Regions from separate parts of the Candidatus Flexifilum breve genome, predicted to be linked through region 2. Evidence: riboswitches for the same ligand, from Rfam matches in the RefSeq annotation. Region 2 holds a riboswitch; the other holds the start of a gene.
What was found. Region 2 has a riboswitch for cobalamin ahead of IPK17_RS30255 (ABC transporter substrate-binding protein). Riboswitches for the same ligand answer to the same signal wherever they lie in the genome.
Positions count from the first base shown of each region.

Region 1: another riboswitch for cobalamin. It lies ahead of IPK17_RS24355 (ABC transporter substrate-binding protein); the one in region 2 lies ahead of IPK17_RS30255 (ABC transporter substrate-binding protein).

Region 1 covers NZ_JADJPI010000035.1:315,970-326,979, forward strand. Annotated here, with positions in the region: gene IPK17_RS24340 (peptidylprolyl isomerase) at 1-681, shown strand, start outside; gene IPK17_RS24345 (ABC transporter ATP-binding protein) at 902-1,888, opposite strand; gene IPK17_RS24350 (iron chelate uptake ABC transporter family permease subunit) at 1,885-2,973, opposite strand; gene IPK17_RS24355 (ABC transporter substrate-binding protein) at 2,988-4,163, opposite strand; cobalamin riboswitch at 4,284-4,426, opposite strand; gene IPK17_RS24360 (OsmC family protein) at 4,525-4,950, opposite strand; gene IPK17_RS24365 (HEAT repeat domain-containing protein) at 5,016-5,561, opposite strand; gene IPK17_RS24370 (MarR family winged helix-turn-helix transcriptional regulator) at 5,710-6,234, shown strand; gene IPK17_RS24375 (ABC transporter ATP-binding protein) at 6,273-8,195, shown strand; gene IPK17_RS24380 (ABC transporter ATP-binding protein) at 8,200-10,176, shown strand; gene IPK17_RS24385 (SUMF1/EgtB/PvdO family nonheme iron enzyme) at 10,242-11,010, opposite strand, start outside.
Region 2 covers NZ_JADJPI010000035.1:1,720,758-1,731,767, reverse strand. Annotated here, with positions in the region: gene IPK17_RS30285 (reductive dehalogenase) at 52-1,437, shown strand; gene IPK17_RS30280 (VcrB family reductive dehalogenase putative membrane anchor) at 1,467-1,748, shown strand; gene IPK17_RS30275 (FMN-binding protein) at 1,836-3,089, shown strand; gene IPK17_RS30270 (hypothetical protein) at 3,044-3,274, shown strand; gene IPK17_RS30265 (FAD:protein FMN transferase) at 3,271-3,777, shown strand; gene IPK17_RS30260 (FAD:protein FMN transferase) at 3,719-4,297, shown strand; adenosylcobalamin (AdoCbl) riboswitch at 4,325-4,471, shown strand; gene IPK17_RS30255 (ABC transporter substrate-binding protein) at 4,553-5,764, shown strand; gene IPK17_RS30250 (iron chelate uptake ABC transporter family permease subunit) at 5,860-6,960, shown strand; gene IPK17_RS30245 (ABC transporter ATP-binding protein) at 6,957-7,970, shown strand; gene IPK17_RS30240 (4Fe-4S binding protein) at 8,176-9,198, opposite strand; gene IPK17_RS30235 (LysR family transcriptional regulator) at 9,279-10,160, opposite strand; gene mbhE (hydrogen gas-evolving membrane-bound hydrogenase subunit E) at 10,410-11,010, shown strand, end outside.

The sequences.
Region 1 (11,010 bases), 1.4 Mb from region 2:
GGCATCGAGCTGCGTGATCCGGCAGCGGCAACTACCCCCGGCACGTCACTCGACACCGTCGTGATCGTGACCGACCCGGCGAGCGTCACCACGACCTATGTCGCGCCCGAACCCGCGACGCAGGACGAAGTCCTCGCCGTCATTGAGGAGCTGCGCGGCATGCTCCCCCCGACGCTGGCGATCGACGAAGAGACGACGGGCGTATTCACGGCAGAACAGGTCGTCGCGACCGCGCCGGAAGCCGTGCGCGCCGAATACGCTGACCTGCTGAGCGCCAACAACTTCGAATACCGCGTGTCGAACCGCATCACCAATGCGACCTGCGCGACGAACATTCAGTTCTGGGCCCTGGCCTATTCGCTGGATCGCTTCGCCACGCCGGAAGAGGCTGCCGCGGCGATCGCGTCGGGCACGTTGGGACGCATTGCGACGGAAGCGGGCTTCACCGAAACCGCATCTGAAACGCTACCCAACCCGGTTTTCACGCAGAACCGGACCGTATGCGAAACCGACTCGGTGGATGCGCTCACCTTCTGGCAGCGCGGGCACTTCGTCGTGACCGTGCGCGCGACCTTCCCGGCGCAGACCGACGCCACGACCGAACAGTGGCTGGCCGAACGTGTCGGCATCGCCACCTACGAACGCATCTTCGCGGACGTGCTGCGCCGCGAAATGCGCTAACCCATAAAGCAACCGGGATGAGTGTCAGCTCGTCCCGGTCAGCGATCTTTTGGTCGGGGCCAAGCACGAGGGAGTTCAAACCCTCACCCCAGCCCCTCTCCCACGCAAGCGGGGAGAGCGGAGGCTCGACGAGTCTGTTTGCTCCCTCCCTGAATTCGGGGAGGGGCCGGAGTGGGGTCAGAATCTGACCTTTTCAACACGCTCACGCCTTGCCCCGTCGCTAGACCCTCAATCCGGCAAGCAACGCATAAATCGTGTCGTATTCGCGGCTCTGTCCGCCGCGCAGTACTTGATAACGCACCCCGTGCGACCCGGCAGTCACTTCCACGCAATCAACGCAGTTCTCAACGACGGCGAAGCCCGCCCGTTCAAGCGCGCGCAGCGTCCACACGCGGTAGATCCCACTGCCGATTAACTTGATCGGCGTCGGGTGCGGGCGTTCGACATGAAACGCGCCCTCGCTGACATTGAAGGTCACGCCCTCATTCTGAAACGCGGAGGCGAACGCGCCGCTCAATACGAGGTCTTCCGGCGCGCCTTCTGTCAGCCTGCCGTTGGCCAGCAGCCAGACCCGATCGGCGGTGCGCAGCGCCAGATCGAGATCGTGCGTGGAAAGCAAAATCGCCCGTCCGCTCGTCCGCGCCAAGTCACGCAGCAGGAACATGATTTCCGCGCGGCGCGGCAGGTCGAGGAAGGCGGTCGGCTCGTCGAGGATCATCAACGCGGGTTCCTGCGCCAACGCCCGGGCGATCATCACTTTCTGGCGTTCACCGTCGCTCAATTCTCCGACGGGGCGATACGCCAGGTCCGCTGCACCAACGGCTTCAATCGCGCGCGCGACCGCCGCTTTATCGTCCTCTTGCAGGCGGCTCGTCCAGTCCGTATACGGGTAGCGCCCCAAGGCGACCAAGTCGTAGACGGTGAGCGCCCCCGCATCAACGCGTTCGGTGAGCACCACACTCAGCCGCTGTGCCAGCGTCCGCGCGTCGAGCTTGCGCACATCCTGCCCCATGAGCAGCGTACGCCCACCCAACGGCGCCTGCATGCCCGCCAATGTGCGGATGAGCGTCGATTTGCCCGCGCCATTCTGCCCGAGCAAGCACACCAATTCGCCCGCCGACAGCGTCAAATTGAGGTGGGCGGCAACCGATTTCTTCGCGTAGCCGATGCTCAATCCTTCGGCGCACAAAATGATCGTCTGGTTCATGCGCTGAACGTTTCCCGCAAATTGCGCCGCGCGAGGATCACCCACACGACCACGGGCGCGCCGATCAACGCGGTGATGGCGTTCAGCGGCAGCACGACCTGCGCGCCGGGCACCTGTGCGATCACATCGGCGACCAGCGCCAGCGCCGCGCCGAGCAGCGCCGTGGCGGGCATGAGATAGCGATGATCCGACGTGCCGAGCAAGATCCGGCACAGATGCGGCACCGCTACGCCCAAAAACCCGATCGGTCCACAGAACGCAGTCACCGCGCCCGCCAACAGCGACGCTGCTGCCAGAATCGCCCAGCGTGCCCGCCGTACATCCACGCCCATGCTGCGCGCGTAGGTTTCTCCGAGCAGGAACGCGTTCAGTGGCTTGGCGACCATGCTTGCGGTCACGAGACCGATCAGGATAGCCACGGCGAACAACGGCATTTGCGACCAGGTCACGCCGCCAAACGTCCCGAACGTCCAGTTCACATAGGTCTGGATGCGATCCGGAATACTGAAGTGCATGAGGATGCTCACCAGCGACCCAGTCATATAGCCGACCATCAGGCCGATGATGAGCAGCGTCATCGTGTGGCGCACGCGCCGCGCGATCACGGCGACGACCGCCAGCACCAGCGCCGCGCCGAGACTCGCAGCCGTAATCAGGCCAACATCGCCGACGAACGTCAGGCCGGAGAACAGGCTGACGCCCGCGGAGGCGGTCGCCAGCACGACCAATGCCACGCCGAGACTCGCGCCCGAGCTGATACCGAGTACATACGGGTCGGCCAGCGGATTGCGAAACAGCGTCTGCATGAGCAGGCCGCTGACCGAGAGCGCTGTCCCCGCCAACGCCGCCGTGAGCGCCTTGGGCAAGCGAAATTCCATGACGATCGTCGTCCAGGATGCGCGCGCGCCCTCTCCACCCCGCAGGATGGTGAGAATATCGCCGAGTGGAATGCTGACCGAGCCGAGCGCGAGGCTGGCGGCAAAAGCCGCCGCCAACCCCACCGCCAGCGCGATCAACGCCGCCCGCCGTCGTGACCAGATCATTTGCTCCGCCGCCTGCGCGCGTTCCAGCGTGATCTCGCTCATCGGATCATCCTTCGTTACTGCAACCGCGTATAAAAGAAGAATTCATGGTCGGGCAGCAGACCCGGGTGGAACATCCGGATCAGGTCGGCCAGCATGAGATCGGGGCGCAGCGCGCCGAGTTCGGTCGCGTCGTTGCCGCCCGTCGGCGTCACCCGCGCCACATTGTTGAACACCTGCTGGTTCTCGAAAGCGGCAAAATCGGCATAACGTTCGTCTTCTGCTAACCCGTCTGCCAGCGTGAACCAAAAGTTCGGATTGATCCACACGTCGGCGTCCTGTGCCGCATCCAGCACAGCCTCAAACGAGAGCGGCAGCCCGCCGGTCGACTCGTCGTCAGCCCACACATATTGACCACCCGCATCCGCGATCAACTGCGCGATGTAGCTTTGTCCGCCCGAGACGTACCAGGTGTCGCCGAACATCGCGTTGACCAAGACGGTCGGCAGGCTATCGGTGCTACGGGCGCGTTCCGACAGTGATTGATACTCCCCAGCAACCGTTTCCATCAACGCGGTGGCATCCGCTTCCCGGTTGTAGAAGACCGCCACAAACTTCACCCATTCGGCGCGACCGAGCGGCGAGGTCTCATTGAAATCGCCATTCAGCGCGACCGGGATACCGGCATCGATGAGGACGGGATGCGCGTCATAGTCAGAGCTGCCCAGGCCATACGTCATCACGAGGTCGGGATCAAGATCCAGCACCTGTTCGACGTTCACCAGCGACCCGCCGCCAACTTCCACGATGTCCCCGGCGTCGATGCGCGCGCGCACGGCATCGCTGTACACAAAGTCGAATTCATCCACGCCGACCAGCGTATCCACCACATCCAGTTCAACGAGGCTCGGGAGATAGGTTGTCGACATACTGACAAGGCGGTTGATCGGCACTTCGATCACGGCGTCAAAGGTCGCCGTTTCCGGCGCGGGCGTGCCACACTGCACCAGCGCATAGGTGAACGGCGTTTCCGCGCCCACCCACGGACGGGTGACGGTGATCACTTTGTAGTTGTTGAAGTACTCGATGGTGAAGCCTTCAGCGTATTCGACTGTGGCCTTATCCGGGAAGTAATCAACACTGGCGTCATAGGTGGCGACACAGCCTTCGGTCACATTCGCGGCGTCTTGCGCGAACGCCGCGGTGCCCAACAGCAGCCCGACGAACAAACAAAAAATTGCAGAAACCTTCATTGTGGAAGTCCCCCTAAGGTTGGATACAAGGCCTTCGTTCCAAGGAGGAACAAAAAACCCGCCAGCGGCGGGAGGAATGGAGTTACCAAGCATCTCGTTCCCCCTTATCTGCGAAGGTGGATCACGAGGAGCAGTGCGGTGGGTAATCGGGCTTCGGCTAAATTACGCCGTTACCGTTGCGCGACAGCGCCGGACTTTCACCGGCTTCCCCCATTCTGTACTGTGCATCCGGGCAGCAGTACACCACACTGATTCCGTGTGTTCACGAAGATGAGGATAGCATGAGTTAGCTGAGTCTGTCAAATGTGGGGAAACAAAAACGCCGGAGAGTTTCCGGCGTTTGTAAGTGCTGTTGCACGCGCTAGACGAGCGCCGCATCAATCGTCATCGGCACCGCGGAGAGCGCGCGCGACACAATGCAGCCCGTCTTGGTGGCTTCCGCCGCTTCCTTGAACTTGGCGTCGTCGATGCCCTCAACGCTGCCGCGCGTCACCAGGTCAATGCGGCTGATCGAGAAGCCTGCTTCGCCCTTTTCGAGGTGGACGTGCGCGGTCGTGCTGATGTTGTTGACCGTGAAACCTTGACGGGACAGGCTCGCCGCCAGCGCCATCGAGAAGCAGCCCGCGTGCGCCGCACCGAGCAGTTCTTCCGGGTTGGTGCCCTGACCATCTTCGAAGCGCGACGGGAACGAGTAAGCGCCCTGAACTGCGCCGCTGCCCGTCTTGAGCGTGCCGTTGCCCTGCTGCAAATTGCCATTCCAAATCGCCGTTGCGGTACGTGCTGGCATCGTTATCTCTCCTGAGTGACAATAAACATGATTCAGATCTGCTTAATTAGCATACCGAAAAGGCGTCAATTCCACCAGCCCCATGCATCGCGCCACTCATAGTCGTCACGGTCGTTGACTTCGTCGTCATCATATTCGGCGGTCAGCCACAACGCCGCTTGCAGCGCCACCCGACGCGTGTCGTGATCGCGACTCGTGAGCGCGACAATCACATGCGGCATCACGTCCTCGTTCATCAGCCACAGCGACTCCGCCGCGCTGTGCCACACATCAGTGTTCGGCGTTTTCAGCGCCTGCAGCAGCGCCGGGACCGACGTCACATCGCCAATCGTGCCCAGCGCCTTGGCCGCGGCCACCCGCACATCATCACTCTCGTCGTTCAGGAGGGCAAATTCCAGCCCATGCAGCGCATCGTTTTCGCCAATTACGCCGAGCGCCTCGGCAGCCACTGAACGAATTTCTTCCTGTCCATCCCGCAGCGCTTCGAGCAGAGCCGGGATCGTCATCGGGTCAGCCAGTTCGAGCAGCCGGTAGATAGCCTGACGCTGCTTATCCTCGTCATCCCCCCGCAGATCGCTCAACAATCGTTCAATCAGCAGCTTGTTCGACATATGCGTCCCTATCACCGTATCCCTACTCTAGTTTACTTGCCGATGGCGGACGGTGCAATCTCCAAGGCAACTGATCCATTGGCTAGTTGACGGGTCATCACGGCCTCCACTATAGTTGGTAAGCAAATCATTGGATACCAAACGATCTATGACAGAAACAACGCTGTTCGGCACGACGATTGAGATCCGTATTCTCATGTCGATGATCGCGCGGCTGTCCATGCGCGACATGGAAGAACAAATCGAGCAGGCGGATCTCGGCATCAGCGGCTTGCAATACGGGATTCTGCGCGCCCTGCAGGGTCAGCCATTCACCTTGAGCGAGCTGAGCAAAAAGTTCATTCTCGACCCATCAACCCTTGTCCCGGTGATCGACGCGCTGGAGCGTAAGGGGTTCGTGACGCGCGGCAAAGACCCGACGGATCGCCGCCGCCTGCCCTTGAACATCACGGAGGCCGGCACAGCACTTTTGAACCGCATCCCACTTGCGCACGAAAATGACATGTTATATGTGTGCATGAACGAACTGGGCGCGGACAAGGCGCAGTCGCTGTTAACGCTGCTGCGCGAAGTCATGCAGCACCTGCCGGGTGGGGTGGAAATGCTGCGCGATGTGACGACCCGCATTCAGGCTTACTCGTGTGATCGGCCCGCATCGGCTGATCCGACCTAGTTTCACCTCGTTGAGTTCGGCTTACGGAGGATTTAAGATTGGCAGCACAATCAGCTTCATGGGGACGCGGTCGCCAGCGCTCTAAAGGCAGCAGTAACGGCGGTTTAGGACGCGCTATTCGCTATCTCGGACGGCAGCGCCGCACGACAGCCATTGCCTATGGCGCGCTGATCGTGGCAACGCTGGCGCAGCTCGCTGTGCCGCAGCTCGTTCAGAACATGATCGACTCGATCACACAGGGAACTATTGCCAACACGATCTTCAACAGCGTCCCGGCACTCTTTCAAAACGTCGCCGCGCAGCGCGCAGGTTACACGCTCGATCAACTCCGTGAGTTTCAGGCTAACGCCGAATCGTGGCTGATCGGCGCAGTCGTGTTGATCGTGCTGTTCGCCATCATGCGCGGCGCGTTCTCGTTTGTGCAGGCCTTCATGGCGGAAAGCCTGTCGCAGGGCATCGCCTTTGACCTCCGTAACGAGATCTTTGCTAAGATTCAGCGGCTCTCGTTCAGCTACCATGACCAGAACCAGACCGGGCAGTTGATGATCCGGGCGACCGACGATGTCGAAAAACTGCGCTTGTTCATCGCACAGGGGTTGGTGCTCGCGGCGCAGGCCTTCCTGCTGCTGGTCGTCACCTTGCTCATTCTCGTCGTCTCCAACTGGCAGTTGACGCTGGTGGTGTTGCCGATTCTGCCTATCGCGCTGGTCACGTTCATCATCTTCGGCGCGGTCAGCCAGCCGCTCTTCGTGCAGATTCAGATGCGCCTGTCCGCGCTCAACACGATTCTGCAAGAAAACATGGCGGGCATCAAAGTGGTGCGCGCTTTCGCCCGTGAAGGTTACGAACAGAAGCGTTTCGACAAGTCCACCCTCGACTTGTACGCGCAGCAGTTGAAGGTGTCGCGGACCTTTTCGTTCCTCTTCCCAGTCATCTTCCTGATCGCGCAGTTGGGTCAGGTCGCCCTGCTCTATTTCGGCGGTCGGCAAATCCTTGACGGCACGCTCTCGCTCGGCGATTATCAGAAGTTCAGCCTATATGTGATCTACGTGTTCTTCCCACTCGGTCAACTGGGCTTCATCATCTCGCTGATGGCGCAGGCAGGCGCCTCCGCCACGCGCATCTTCGAGATTCTCGACGCCAAGAGCGACGTCACCGATAAGCCCGATGCGATTACCCTGCCGCCCATTCAGGGGCATCTCGAATTCAAAGACGTGACCTTCCGCTACTTCGGCGGCGGCGACCCGGTGCTGCAAAAAGTTAGCCTTGAAGCCAAACCGGGCATGACGGTCGCGTTGTTGGGCGGCACCGGGTCGGGCAAGACGACCATCATTAACCTGATCCCGCGTTTCTACGATACCAGTGAAGGTGCAATCCTGATCGACGGCCACGATGTGCGCGACGTCACGCTGGACAGCCTGCGCTCACAGATCGGCATCGTGCTGCAGGAAACGAACCTGTTCAGCGGGACCATTCGCGACAACATCGCCTTCGGGCGCTCCGACGCAACGGATGACGAAGTGATCGCCGCCGCGCAAGCCGCCGCCGCGCACGACTTCATCATGACCTTCCCCGACGGCTACAATACGCCAGTCGGCGAACGCGGCTCGACACTCTCGGGCGGGCAGAAGCAGCGCATCGCCATTGCGCGCGCCCTGCTGCTCAATCCGCGCATCCTCATCCTCGATGATTCGACCAGCAGCGTCGACCTGATCACTGAATACCGCATCCAGAAAGCGCTGGATCGGCTGATGGAAGGTCGCACGAGCTTTGTCATCGCCCAGCGCATTTCGACAGTGCTCAACGCCGACATGATCCTCGTGCTGGACAAGGGGCGCGTCGTCGCTTCCGGCAAGCACGAAGAGCTAATGGAGAGCAGCCCGATTTACGCCGAGATTTACCATTCGCAGTTGGTCGGCGACGCTGCCGTCGACGAGTCCAGCACAGCGCAGGAGGCCTAACGCCATGATGGGTATTGACGGCGGCCGCCGTCTGTTTGAGAACGAAGCCAGCAAAGCCGGCAATGTCAGTTCGACGCTGCGGCGCTTTGGTGGGTATTTCCGGCGCAACTGGTTTGGCGTGGTGATCGCGCTGGTGCTGGTCGTGACCGCAACCTGGACGCAGGTCGCGTCACCAGACTACATCGGGCAGGCAGTCGATTGCTACCTGTTCCCCCGTGCCGCGCAGTCCTTCGCCGGGCAGGAAGTCCCCGGGTCGAACTGCTGGTTTGATCCGACTGTGCAAACGGCGGTCGACGGCGGGCAGGAGACGCTCGACGCGGTCACGCTCGACACCAAAGTCGCCGGGCTGACCTCGATTGTGTTCATTCTGCTCGGGCTATTTGTGCTCGGCTCGGTGATGAATGGTCTCGCATTTTATGCGATGGGGATCGCCGGGCAAAGCGTGCTCAAGCAGATGCGGCAGGAGCTGTTCCGCAAGCTGCAGCGCCTGTCGATGGGCTACTACGCCGAAAATGAAGTCGGCAACGTCATGAGCCGCGTCACCAGCGACACCGACACGATCCAGCAGGTGTTCAGCTTTGCCCTGCTCAGCGTGATCGGCGGCGTGCTGCTCATGGTGTGGATCATGTTCAAGATGCTGCAGGCCAACTGGGTCTATGCGCTGATCAGCCTGTCGATTGTCCCGGTCATGTATATCGCGACCGTCTACTTCTCGAATCAGGCGCGTAAGGCGTTCCGCAAGTCGCGCGAACAGATGGGCAGCGTGAACGCGGGTCTGCAGGAGAGCATCGCCGGGGTGCGCGAAGTGCAGGCCTTCAACCGTGAAGAAGAGAGCATCGACCAGTTCAAACGCACCAACGCCGCCAACCGTGATGCGAATGTGCGCGCGGCGAGCTTCACCAGCGCGCTCAACCCCGTGCTGGAAGCGCTCGGCTATGTCGCGCTCGGTCTGGTGGTGGTCGTTGGCGGGCTGTCGGTACTGCGCAATGAACCGCTGCTCGGCACGGAGATCATCTCACTGGGCACGGTGTTCGCCTTCCTGCAGTACATTCAGCGCTTCAACCAGCCGATCACGCAGATCGCAGTGCTCTGGGCCAACATTCAAAGCGCAGTGGCGGGCGGTGAGCGCATCTTTGGCTTACTCGACACCGAAATCGAAATCGAAGATCAGCCGAACGCCAAAGTCATGCCGCAGATTCAAGGGCGCGTGGAGTTCGATCACGTTCAGGCGGGCTACAAGTCAGATCAACCCGTGCTGAAGGGCGTCGATTTCGTCGCCGAAACCGGGCAGATGGTCGCCATCGTCGGCCCGACCGGCGCGGGCAAGACGACCATCATTAACCTCATCCCGCGCTTCTACGACGTAATGGACGGCGTCGTGCGCATTGACGGCATCGACGTGCGCACCGTCACGCAGGAAAGCCTGCGCCAGCAAATCGGCATCGTGCTGCAAGACACCTTCCTTTTCTCTGACACGGTGATGAATAACATCCGCTATGGCCGCCTTGGCGCGACCGACGAGGAAGTGATTGCCGCCGCGAAAGTGGTGGCCGCCGACACGTTCATCGAACGCCTGCCGGAAAGCTACCAGACAGTGCTCGGCGAGCGCGGCAGCGGTTTGAGTCAGGGGCAGCGCCAGTTGATCGCCATTGCGCGCGTCGCCCTCATGAACCCGCGCATCCTCATCCTCGACGAAGCGACCTCCAGCGTCGATACGCGCACCGAACGCTTGATCCAGAAGGCGTTTGAGCAGATCTTGAAAAGACGCACCAGCTTCGTCATCGCCCACCGCCTGAGCACGATTCGTAATGCCAATCTGGTGATGATGCTCAAGGACGGAGAGATCATCGAGCGCGGGACGCATCAGTCGCTGCTGGAAAAGCGTGGCGCATATTACGACCTGTACATGAGCCAGTTCCGCCGTGAAGAAGAGCCGGAACCGTCGGCGAATGGCAGTTCAACCGAAACCGTCGCGAAATAAGCTGACTGAATCAAAAGGACGCGGTAGTAACCGCGTCCTTTTTGTTTACTTTTAGTCATCCGCGTTTAGCGCACGCACGCCAACCGGAAGCCGATGCTGCCGTAATGATATTCCGGGCTGAGCTTGAAGGTGAAGCCCGTCTGAGCGCGTTCGTGCGCGCTGATGAACGATCCACCCTGCACTGACCGCTGCGCATTACTCGACTTATCGGTGTCGTCATAGTTGCCATTCAGACACCATTCCCACACGTTACCTGCCATGTCATATACGCCGTGCTGGCTCGTGCCGTTCACGTAGCGCATGACCAGCGTTGTCTGGCGCAGGCGGCTTTCGCGCGTGTTGCACAGCGTGGTGTCAAACTCGTTGCCCCACGGGTACACGCGTTGATCATCACCGCGTGCGGCGCGCTGCCACTGTTGGCGCGTCGGCAGTGTGATCTGCATGCCGAGCTTGTCGCTCAGCCAGCAGGCGAACGCGACTGCCTCGAACCACGTCACATTCTCGCGCGGACGATCCGCACCCTGAAACTGCGATGCCGCGGGCTGCGGGTTCAGCCGCCGCCACTCCGCCGCGTACGGCGAGAAACCCCACCACGACTGATTGGCATAGCCGCGCGGGTCGTCGATGAACAATTGGAACTGCCCGTTCGTCACCGGGTACTTTGCCAGTTGGAAGGCCTCAACATGCAGCGTATCGCGCTGCGACCCCTTGCCGTTCTCGCCAATGTGCAGAATCCCGGCGGGGATTTCGCACCATTCCAGCAGCGGGATCCCGCCTTTGGCGGCGCGCGGAGCCGCCTGCGGTTGTGCCTGGCGCGAGATTTGTTCGTTCGCG
Region 2 (11,010 bases):
TTAGCAGACAGCACCCCGGTCACGGGGCTGCGGTAAGGAAGGGATTTACCTATGACCTCAAGTTTGAATAGACGCGAGTTCTTGAAAGAAATGGGGCTGCTCGGTATGGGAGCTGCCACCGTCGCCGCGTTAGGGCCCATCGAGGAATTCGGTGAAAGCTGGAGCGATAAGCCCGGCATGCTCGCCCGTCCGAACTGGGTGCGGACCATCGGGCAACCCACGGCTGAAATCGACTGGGAAGCCATCTACCGCTTCGACGAACGCAACACGGTTCGCCGCGGTTGGAGCAAGTACATGGATGCGGAAGCGTTCCAGGCCGTGCAGGATCAGAATGCGATTGCTGTCTATGAGCGCAATCGTGCAGGCCAGGTGGGCTACTCGACGCGCGACATCGCGCTGTATCGCGCCAGCGGCATCGGCGCAACCCAGTCGTTCCTCGGTCCCGACAATGTCGCCAAGCCGGAAGAGAACGGTATTCCGCGTTGGGAAGGCACGCCGGAGGAAGCTTCCGAGATGATCCGTTCGGCTCTGCGCGCGTTTGGCGCGGCGACCGTCGGCTTCGTTGAACTGGATGCGAACACCGAAAAGCTGATCTACGCGATTGACCCGGACGGCAAAGAACTGGTCATCAGCGAAGATACCGAAGTCCCCGAAGAAACCGAAACGCAGCGTATCATCCCCAAGAGCGCGCGCTGGGTCATCACGTGGACGGTGCAGATGTCGCAAGAAGCCATGCTGCGCAGCCCAACCCCGGTCGGCGCAGCGACCACCGCCCTCACCTATGCTGAAAATCGCGCCATCCAGAGCCGTTTGCAGGGCTTCCTGCGCGGGATTGGCTACTACGGTCTCGGCGAATCGGAAACCAATGCGCTCGGCATTGCCCCGGCGTTCGGCGTGCTCGCTGGCCTCGGCGAAATGTCCCGTTTGAACCGCATGATCACGCCGGAATACGGCCCGATGGTGCGCGCCTTCAAGATGGTTACGAACCTGCCGGTCGCGCCCACCAGCCCGATCGACGCCGGTATCATGAATTTCTGCCGCACCTGCAAGACGTGCGCGACCTATTGCCCGTCCGGCGCGTTGAACACCAACAGCGAACCGTCGTACGAGACGCAGGGCGCGTGGAGCCGCGGTGGCGTCCGCACCTGGTATGAGAACTCGCTCTCCTGCCGCAACTACTGGGCGGAAGTCGGCACGAACTGCGGTATCTGCTTCGCGGTGTGCCCGTTCTCGGTCAAGGATCGCGCGCTGATCCACAGCATGGTCAAGGGTGTGATCGGCACGACGACAATCTTCAACAGCGCGCTGGCCGAACTCAGCCGCACCGTCTACTCGCCCGGACCGAAAGATCAGCCGCAGAAGGATCCGGAAGAATGGTGGCGTCTGGATTACGCGGAATTCGGTATTGATAGTCGGCAGGGTCACGCTGACGCCTAAGCGCGCAGAGAAAAGAAAGGGCATACCCCATGTTGTTTTGGATTATCGCAGGTTTCCTGCTCGGCGCTGGCGCGCTTTACCTCCGTAACAATCCGAAGATCAAGCTGGCCTGGTTTGACTGGGTTCTGCTGGTCCTCGCCGTCGTTTTCTTCATGCTCGCCATCGAGAACTACAACGGTTCGATGGGCGAACTGGAACCGCGCGCCGCCGGTGTGCTGCTGGCCGCTTTCGGTGTGCCGGGGCTGATTCTCGCCGCGGTGGTCGCTATCCGCGCGTGGCGCAGCACCCAAAAGGCTGCCCCCGCCGCCTAAATCGGTAATGGTCACATAGTTCACCAGTCCGGCGGAGAGACGCACCTGTTTCTCCGCCGGAATCGATATGTAGAGAGATCAGTCGTCATGGACAAGGCAGCGTTGCAGAATACCATCCAAGCCCGGCGGGCCCGCCAGAAACGGCGGCAGACTCTGGTGAGTCTGGCCGCATTTGCGATTCTGGTGGCGGCGTGGCTGATCGGCTATCTCGGCCAGAGCGGCGAACTGCCCCTAAGCGATTACTTCGCCGACGTGCTGCCACAAGCGGAACGGGTTGAAGCGGGCAGCAATGGGCTGTTCACGGGTTTCGCGGCGAGCGCCGATGGCTCATTTTCCGTCGTGGGTTACGCCATGGCGGGCATCGGTTCTGGCTATGGTGGACCAGTCGCGCTGTTGGTGGGGACAGATACTGCAGGTACCATTCTGAATGTGGCGGTCGTTCAGCATGTCGAAACGCCGAACTTCTTCCGCCAGCTTGAAGACTCCGATTACTACAGCCAGTTCATCGGCGCGCGCTATGACGAAGCCCTGACAATTGGCGACGATATCGACGGCGTGAGTGGAGCGACACTCTCCTCCGAAGCCGTCGCGCAGAGCATTCGCTTGGCCGTACGCGGTATCGCGGCCCAGGCGATCCCCAATGCCGTGATCCCGCCGGACAATCGCCCGATCCAGTTCGGCGTGCCGGAAGTGACGCTGCTCGCGCTGTTCATTGTGAGCTTCTTCCTGCATCGCATCCGGTCGCGGTCACCGTTCAAGAAGTATGGACGGTGGGTCGTGATGGCGGCGGGGGTGATCATGCTCGGTTTCATCTTCAACAAACCGCTGACGCTGGCGAATGTTATTTCGCTGCTCGCGGGCTACTTCCCGGATTGGCACAACAACCTGTATTGGTTCCTGCTGCTCGGCGGAATCATCGTGGTGACGTCCATTCAAGGCAAAAACCCGTACTGCTCGTGGTTTTGTCCGTTCGGCGCGACTCAGGAATTTCTCGGGTCACTCACTGGCGCGAAAGCGTATCAGCCGCGCCAGATCTACAGCAAACTACAATGGCTCCAGCGCGGCCTATCCTTCACCGCGATTGTGTTAGGCTTAGCCCTCCGCCAGCCGGGCGCGGCCAGCTACGAACCCTTTGGCACGCTGTTCAATCTCGAAGGTTCGTGGCCGCAGTGGGTCTTACTCATTCTGATCCTGTTTGGCTCGCTCGTGATTTATCGTCCGTTCTGCAATTATCTCTGCCCGCTGGACCCGGTCGTCTCGTATATCGGTGAAGTGCGGCATTGGGTGAAAAACTTATGGGACAAGAAGAACGCCCAACCGACAAGCGGCAGTATCTCTTGATCGGCTATGTGGCTGTCTGTGTGGTGCTGGTGTGCCTGACCCTTGTGCTGGCGCTGACTTCAGACCCTTCAGTGGCGATCGCGCAGCCGACGCTCCGCGCAACCGCGACGCGCAACCCGATTGTGCTGACTGCGCAGGCCGACTATGCGACTGTCGTCCCGACGCCAACAAGGAGCGGATCATGAACCAGAAACCGGCGTCGCTGTCACGTCGCCAGTTCATCCGCCTGACCGCGTTCGCCGGGTTGGCTGCTGCTGGTGGTCTCGGCCTGTCGGCCGGGCTGCGCGCCGCTCAGCCGGTTGAATCCGTGCAGGAAACGCGCATGCTGCTCGGCAGTATCGCCCATCTGACCGTGATCAGCTCGAACGGCGCCCAGGCGCGTGCGGCGATCATCGCGGCGTTCGACCGCATGGCAGCGCTCGAAGCGGTGTTCAGCCGTTTTCGTCCGGACAGCCAGTTGAGCCAACTCAATGCGACGGGCGCGCTGAGCGATCCGCATCCTGAACTGAAAACCGTGCTGACCAAAGCGGTCGCTTATGGCGATCTCACCGCGGGCGCCTTTGATGTGACGGTCGAGGCGGTGCTCAGGCAGTATCGCGCGGCGGCGCAGTCGGGCACACTCCCGACTCATGAGCAAATCGTCGACGGCGCAGCGGCTCGTCGATTACCGTCAGATCGCCATCCATGAGGATGCCATTCGCCTGAATCTTCCCGGCATGGCCGTTACGCTCGACGGGATCGCCAAAGGTTACATCATCGATGCCGGTGCCGCTGCCCTACGCGAACTCGGCTTCGATCAGGTGCTCGTTGAACTCGGCGGTGACCTGCAAACCTACGGCAGCGCAACCGCGCAGTCGTGGCAGGTGAGCATTCAAGCGCCGCCCGGCAGCGCGAGTACGACCCCGATCATCGCGGAGTTGGTCAGCCGCGCGCTGGCGACCTCCGGCGATTACCAGTACACGTTCACGCCGGATCGGCGACTGCATCACATCCTCGACCCGCACAGCGGCGTATCACCGGATGAATTGAGCAGCGCCAGCGTGATCGCGCCGACGGCCTGCGATGCCGATGCACTCGCGACCTCACTCATGGTCATGGGCGCGGAGGCGGGGCTCGCCTTAATTGCGCGGCTCCCTGAGGCTGAAGCGCTGGTCATCAACAAACATGGGATCACCCGCCAGTCAGCCAACTTTCCGGTGCGGGCCTAAGGTGCATGCGATGATCTGAGGCGACTACATAGTCCGTCATGACAGTCTAAAGTGAGGGAAGACCGGTGCGAATCCGGCGCTGTCCCGCAACGGTAACGGCTACCCTGCCGAAGCCCGATGACTCACCAGACAGTCTTGTGCAGTGTCCTTCGTGGAGAAAGGGTGCGAGCTAACGAAACGATTTATCGTTCACCCGCTCACAGGCGGGTTTTTTCTTTGGTGGGCAAGTCTATATCGTCAATCCAGGATTCTCTGATGAAAATCACACGTTTCACCTTTATCCTCTGCTCTTTAGTGACCGCGCTGCTGCTCACGGTGGTCATCACCGTCGATGCGCAGGCCGCGGCTCCCGAGATCAACCTCATCGATGGCTGCGTCGAGAACTACGACCCGACCGTCGATTACTTCCCGGCGAAAGCCACCGTCGATTATGCGAATAACTTCGACGTGGAATACTTCAACAACTACAAAGTCGTGACCATGCTGCCGTGGGTTGGGGCAGAAACGCCGCTGCAATACGTGCTGGTGCAGTGCGGCACGCCCGCCCCGGAGGGCTACGCGGATATCCCCACGTTTGAAATCCCGATTCAACGGTTCGTGACCATGTCGACGAGTATGCTCCCGCACCTCGACGATCAAGGGCTGCTCGATCATCTGGTCGGCGTGGATACCACGCTCTACACGAGCAACGAAGACGTGCTGGCGCTGGTGGCGGCGGGTGATGTGGCTGAAATCGGCGGTGGCGGCACGGGCGGCGAGATCAACTTCGAACTGCTAATCAGCATCGAACCCGATCTGGTCATGGCGCAGGAATTCTTCGCGGGCGGAACGACCCTCGCGCAGCTCAACGATGCGGGCGTTCCCGCCGTGCTCAACGCGGATTACACCGATACATCGCCGCTCGGGCAAGCCGAATGGGGCAAATATATCGCCCTGTTCTTCAACACGGAAGCGGCGGCGAATGAGCTGTTCGCGGGCGTCGCGGAACGCTATACCGCGCTCACGATGCTGGCGACGGATGTGGCGACGCGCCCCACGGCGATCACCGCCAGCCCCTTCAGCGGCGTGTGGTACATGCCCGGCGGTGACAGCACCATCGCGCAGTTGTTAGCGGATGCGGGCGCCGACTTTCTGTGGGCGGAAATGCCCGGCACGAGCAACCCGCTCGATTTTGAAGTGGTGCTCGAACAGGGAGCCGAAGCGGAATTCTGGGTGAATGTCAACCAGTTCTGGAGCACGCAGGCGCAAATGCTGGCCGACGACTCGCGCTTCGCCGCCTTTGCCGCTTTCCAGACGGGCAACCTGTGGAACAACAACCTGCGCATGAACATCAATGGCGGCAGCGACTACTTTGAGACGGGCGCGGCGCATCCCGATCTCATCCTTGCCGATCTGATCAAGATTTTCCATCCGGAACTGCTGCCGGATCACGAGTTCTACTTCTATCAGCAATTGGGTGCGGAATAAGTAAGCACACGGGCGGGCGAGATGCACGTATTTCGCCCGCCCGAACGACTCACAGCATGTCTTGGTGTAAATACCGCTTTTCGCGAGGAAAACTTATGGCACAGCGCATCCTATCAACCCCAACGATCACGCCCGCGACCCGCCCAACGGTCGCGCTGCCCGGCTTAAAAACGCTGCTGGTCGGCGGACTCCTCGCGCTGTTGGTCGGCCTACTGTTGGTCAGCCTCGCGCTCGGTTCGGTGACGATCCCGCTGGAAGAGGTGCTGCGCGTGCTGCTGGGCGGCGAGGCAAGTAAAGCCGTGTGGACGAGCATCATCCGCGATTTCCGGCTGCCGCAGGCGCTCACGGCCATCCTCGCGGGCGCGGCGCTCGGCGTCAGCGGACTGCTCATGCAGACGTTCTTCCGCAATCCTCTCGCCGATCCGTTTGTGCTGGGCGTCAGCTCCGGCGCGAGTCTCGGCGTCGCGCTGGTCGTGCTGACGATTGGTTCGGTCACGACGACGCTGCTGACGGGACTCGGCGTGTTCGGCGATCTGGCGCTCGCCGCCGCCGCCAGCTTCGGCTCGGTCGGCGTGATGGCGATCATTCTGCTGGTCGCACGGCGCGTCAGTGGCGGCACGACGCTGCTCATCATCGGGCTGCTGTTCGGCTACCTGACGAGCGCGGTCGTCAGCGTGCTGCTCTACCTGAGCATCCCGGAACGCATTCAGGCGTACATCAACTGGACGTTCGGCAGTTTCAGCGGCGTGACGTGGGATCAACTCACCATTATGGCTCCCGTCATCATCGGTGGGCTGAGCGCGGCTTTTCTGTTGTGCAAGCCGCTCAATGCGCTGCTCCTTGGCGAAGCCTACGCGGAGAGCATGGGCGTGAATCTGCCCCGGGTGCGCTTCGCCCTGATTTTGGCCTCCGCCGTCCTCGCGGGAACAATCACCGCGTTCTGCGGGCCGATTGGTTTCCTCGGCATTGCGGTGCCGCACTTCTGCCGCAGTCTGTTCAATACGTCCGATCACCGCGCGCTGATTCCACTCACAATCCTCGTCGGCGCCGTGGTCGCGCTGCTGGCGGCGATCATCGCAGATGTGCCGGGCAGTTCACTGGTACTGCCGCTCAACGCCGTGACCTCGCTGATCGGCGCGCCGGCGGTTATCTGGGTGATCCTCAGCCGGCATAGTGTGAAGGCGGCGGCAGCATGACCGAACACCTGTTGCAGCTTGAGGAATTGAGCGCGGGCTATGTCCAGCGGGGCAAAGCCGCCCGTCCGGTGGTTCAGCCATTTTCGACGAACATCAATCCCGGTACCGTCACCTGCCTGATCGGGCCGAATGGTGCGGGCAAGTCGACGTTGCTGCGCACTATCGCGGGCATGCAGAAGCCGCTCAGTGGTCGCGTACTGATCGGCGGCAGTGACGTGCAGCGCCTGAGCGCCGCCGAGCGCGCCCGCCGTCTCAGTGTCGTGCTGACACAGAAAATGGAAGTCGGCTTGTTCACGGGCTATGCGCTGGTCGCGCTCGGGCGCACGCCGTACACGGGCTGGTTGGGGCAGCTCTCAGATCACGATCATCAAGTGGTGCGCCGCGCTATCGAACTAGTGGGCGCGGAGAGTCTGGCGGAGCGCCCGGTGCAGCACATGAGCGACGGCGAACGCCAGCGCATTATGATCGCCCGCGCCTTAGCGCAGGAACCCGATCTGCTCATCCTCGACGAACCGACCGCCTTTCTCGATCTGCCGCGCCGGGTCGAGTGTATGCTGCTGCTGCGCGACCTCGCGCGGCGCACGGGCTGTGGGGTAGTGCTCTCCACGCATGATCTCGACCTGGCACTGCGCTGTGCCGATCAAATCTGGCTGCTGCCTTACACCGGAAGAATTCAGGTCGGTCTGCCTGAAGATCTCGTGCTGAACGGCGCGTTTGAGGCCGCCTTTCGCAGTACGACTGCCGGGTTTGATCTGCTGACAGGCACGTTTCAGCCGATCGCCCGGTCATCAGCGCAGGTTGTCCTTGCAGGCGCAGGCGCGCCCTATGTCTGGACCAAACGCGCGCTGGAGCGGGAGGGTTACGACGTGGTTGATCAACCGGCACCGCATTTGCCGACCATTCATGTGGAAAGTACGGGAACACCCGGCTGGCAGGTCAAACAGAGCAATCGATGTATCGACTGTGACTCGCTGCGCGCTGTGCTGGAAGCGCTGCGTCAGAACCAGTGACACAGACACGGCGCTAAACTGAAGAGCGCGAAGCAACAGTCACGAAAATCAAACCAACTTGACGGCAACATCGAGTCCAGACAGAACGTGTTGGTTGGTCAACTTCAGATTTTCGATGGTATACGCTTCGAACAGCGAGAGGCTGCAATCGGACGTGTCTTATCCGTGCGTAATACAGTAATCCTAAAAATCGGGACAGGTAGGCTTAAGTCGTTGTGGGAATCTGAAATTTAGGTGCGGTCAGATTGCCCTTGAAGCGCGTTTTGACGGCGTCATAACCCACCTGGCTAAAGGGGCAAACGGCCAGACAGACCGCACAGCCATAGTGCTGTGTGAAATATTCGCGACAGGTATGGTGCTCAATACACTGCATGCCGCCGTCGCCGCGTGGCTGCGGTTGATCATAGATGGCGTCTACGGGGCAGCTGCGCACGCACTTGCGACACATGGCGCAAAAATCACGCACCCACCCATGCTCGTTAGTGATCGTGATCGGTAGATTGCTGATATTGGTGTAAATGGTGTTGATGCGCAGGCGTGCCCCCTGTCCCGGCGTTATCAGCAACCCGTGATAACCAATCGCCCCGAGACCGGCCAGTTCTCCCAGATGCACATAGTCAGTCAGACCACCGAGCGCGGTGCCGGGATAGGCGGCAAAACCCTGCTGCTGCAGAAACCGAGCGAGCTTGGTGCCGATGACGGCCATGTTCTTGTAACCGCGCATCACTTCGAGTTGTGATTCGAAGCTCGGTGAGGTCGAGATCGGCGCTTTGTCCATTTCGACCGTGTAGACAATGGCATACTCACAGGGAATGCCTTTGCCCTGGAAGATCGCATTCCGTGGCACTTTGACATATTTGATATCTTTCACGCCGGCTTTGAAGGCCAGGGCTTCGAGTTGTGCCAGCACGTCAGGAGTCACCTCACTGCGAGCGGCTCGAAATTTGCCGTCGTACATGCGTGCTGCCCGCTGCATATTGAAGATCAGAGGTAAGGCTTTCGGGATCACCCGCAGCTTCTGGCGCGGATTAAGATTTGCCAGCGACATCTGCTCTTTGGGTAGATGCGCATCAAACGGTGTACGTGGTTTGGATTCCGGTGCTGGTTGAATGAGCGTGTCGAAATTCTCTAGGTGCTTGTCCATGCCTTCGAGCAAGCGGTCGAGTGAGGGCGCGTTTTGTTCGCTGCCACCGCCGCGTATGATCATGTTGAACATCTGCTTGAACATACTGACTCCTTTTTGAGTCAGCATACTCCAGTGTTTACATGAAACCTAATCAAATTGCTGCTACTCTATATGAATAGAATTCATGCAGTGTCGCGAGTAAATCCGTGCGCTTTGGCCCAACGGGCACAACTTTCCAAAAACGCTTCGGCGGCGGGCGCTTTGAGATTCGAGGCCAAGTAGATATCGGTAAACTGTCTTGGGGCTAATGGCAGGGCGACTATCCCGGGCGTGTCCGTATCAAGCAGCATCTTTAACACCAGCGCGACCCCCATCTTTTCACGGACCATCGCAAAAATCGTATTCGGGGTGCTGACCTCGTGGCGCAGGCGGGGCAGGGCGCCATGACCAAGCCCAAGCAGCACGTGCATCAGACCATACTCGGCTTTTGGACCGATCAAGGTCTCATTGGTCAGGCTCTCCAGCGAAATGGCGGACTCATGGGCTAGGCGATGGTTGGCCGGTACGATAACGGTAATCTCCGCTTGGACAAAGGGGATTGAGAGCGCGAAGCCCTCAGGCCGCGTCACCGTGGCGATATCAATGACGCCGTTCTCCAGCCAGTCGACCAGCTCACGCGGCGTGCCCTCAAACAACACGACGTCGATATCAGGGTATTTTTGCTGAAAATCACGGAGGATCCCCGTTAGCAGGCGGCTAGGGACTGTGCTGACACATCCAAAGCGCAGTTTTCCAACGGTCAAGCCCCGTTCGCGCGCGGCTTTCTGCCGGATCGCTTCTGTGTGGTTCAGAATTGCGCGGGCATGCTGCACCACCTCGTGGCCGACTCGCGTCAGCGCGATCCCTTGCCGCCCGCGTTCGAGCAGGGTGACGCCGAGCTCAGCCTCCAGACGGCTCAACGAGTAGCTGACGGCGGACTGGGTCAACCCGACGACATCCCCTGCACTCGTCAGACTGCCGGTATCGACAATCGCCACCAAGACTTCCAACTGGTTGAGGTTCATAGGACTGCGCTTTCGCTGGGATTCAAGCTGCTACGGCATGATTGAGTTTGCTGCTTCACCTCTACCACAGGCAAAGCTGCTGTCAGCGCCGTTCGTTAAGTCGACGGTATTGGCGTTTTTCAGCCCAATTCGAGTTTAATCCGTCTTTCATGGAGAAAAAGAAAGCTTTCGTTTATAATTTCTCTCAAAGAGATCTTCTTTTCTTCCAGCGTAACAAACAAACGGTATCATTCATACGGTGAAAGAGAGGTGGGGTCGCTGATCGCTGCTGTATTAGCCCCTGCACTAGCGGCGTTGCTTCTGCTAACGCCGCTGCGTAAACGTCCAGTCTGGGCGGCGCTGGTCCCCGGAGGCTTATTTCTGTATTTTCTCGCCCAACTGGCGGTTGAGACAACGCAGTCGGTTATCATTCCGTGGGTGCCCTCCTTAGGCGTTAATCTGAGCTTTCAGCTCGATGGCCTCGCGCTGCTGTTCAGCCTGATCATCAGCGGGATTGGCACATTAGTGCTGCTGTATTCCGCTGGTTACTTCGAAGACGCTTCCGAGTACGCCCGCTTCAGCCGCTACACGCTGATCTTTATGACGGCGATGCTGGGCGTTGTCACCAGCGCGAATTTACTCCTGTTGTTCATCTTCTGGGAGATCACCAGCCTGACATCGTACCTGCTGATCGGCTTCAATCACGACGATGAAGCTGCGCGCAGCGGGGCGCGACGGGCTTTGATCGTCACCGGCGGGGGCGGCCTTGCGCTGATGGCGGGTTTCCTGCTGCTGGGTCTGATCGGCGGCAGCTTTGAACTCGCGGAACTGTTGAATCAGCGGGAGGCGATTCAGGCGCACGCGCTCTATA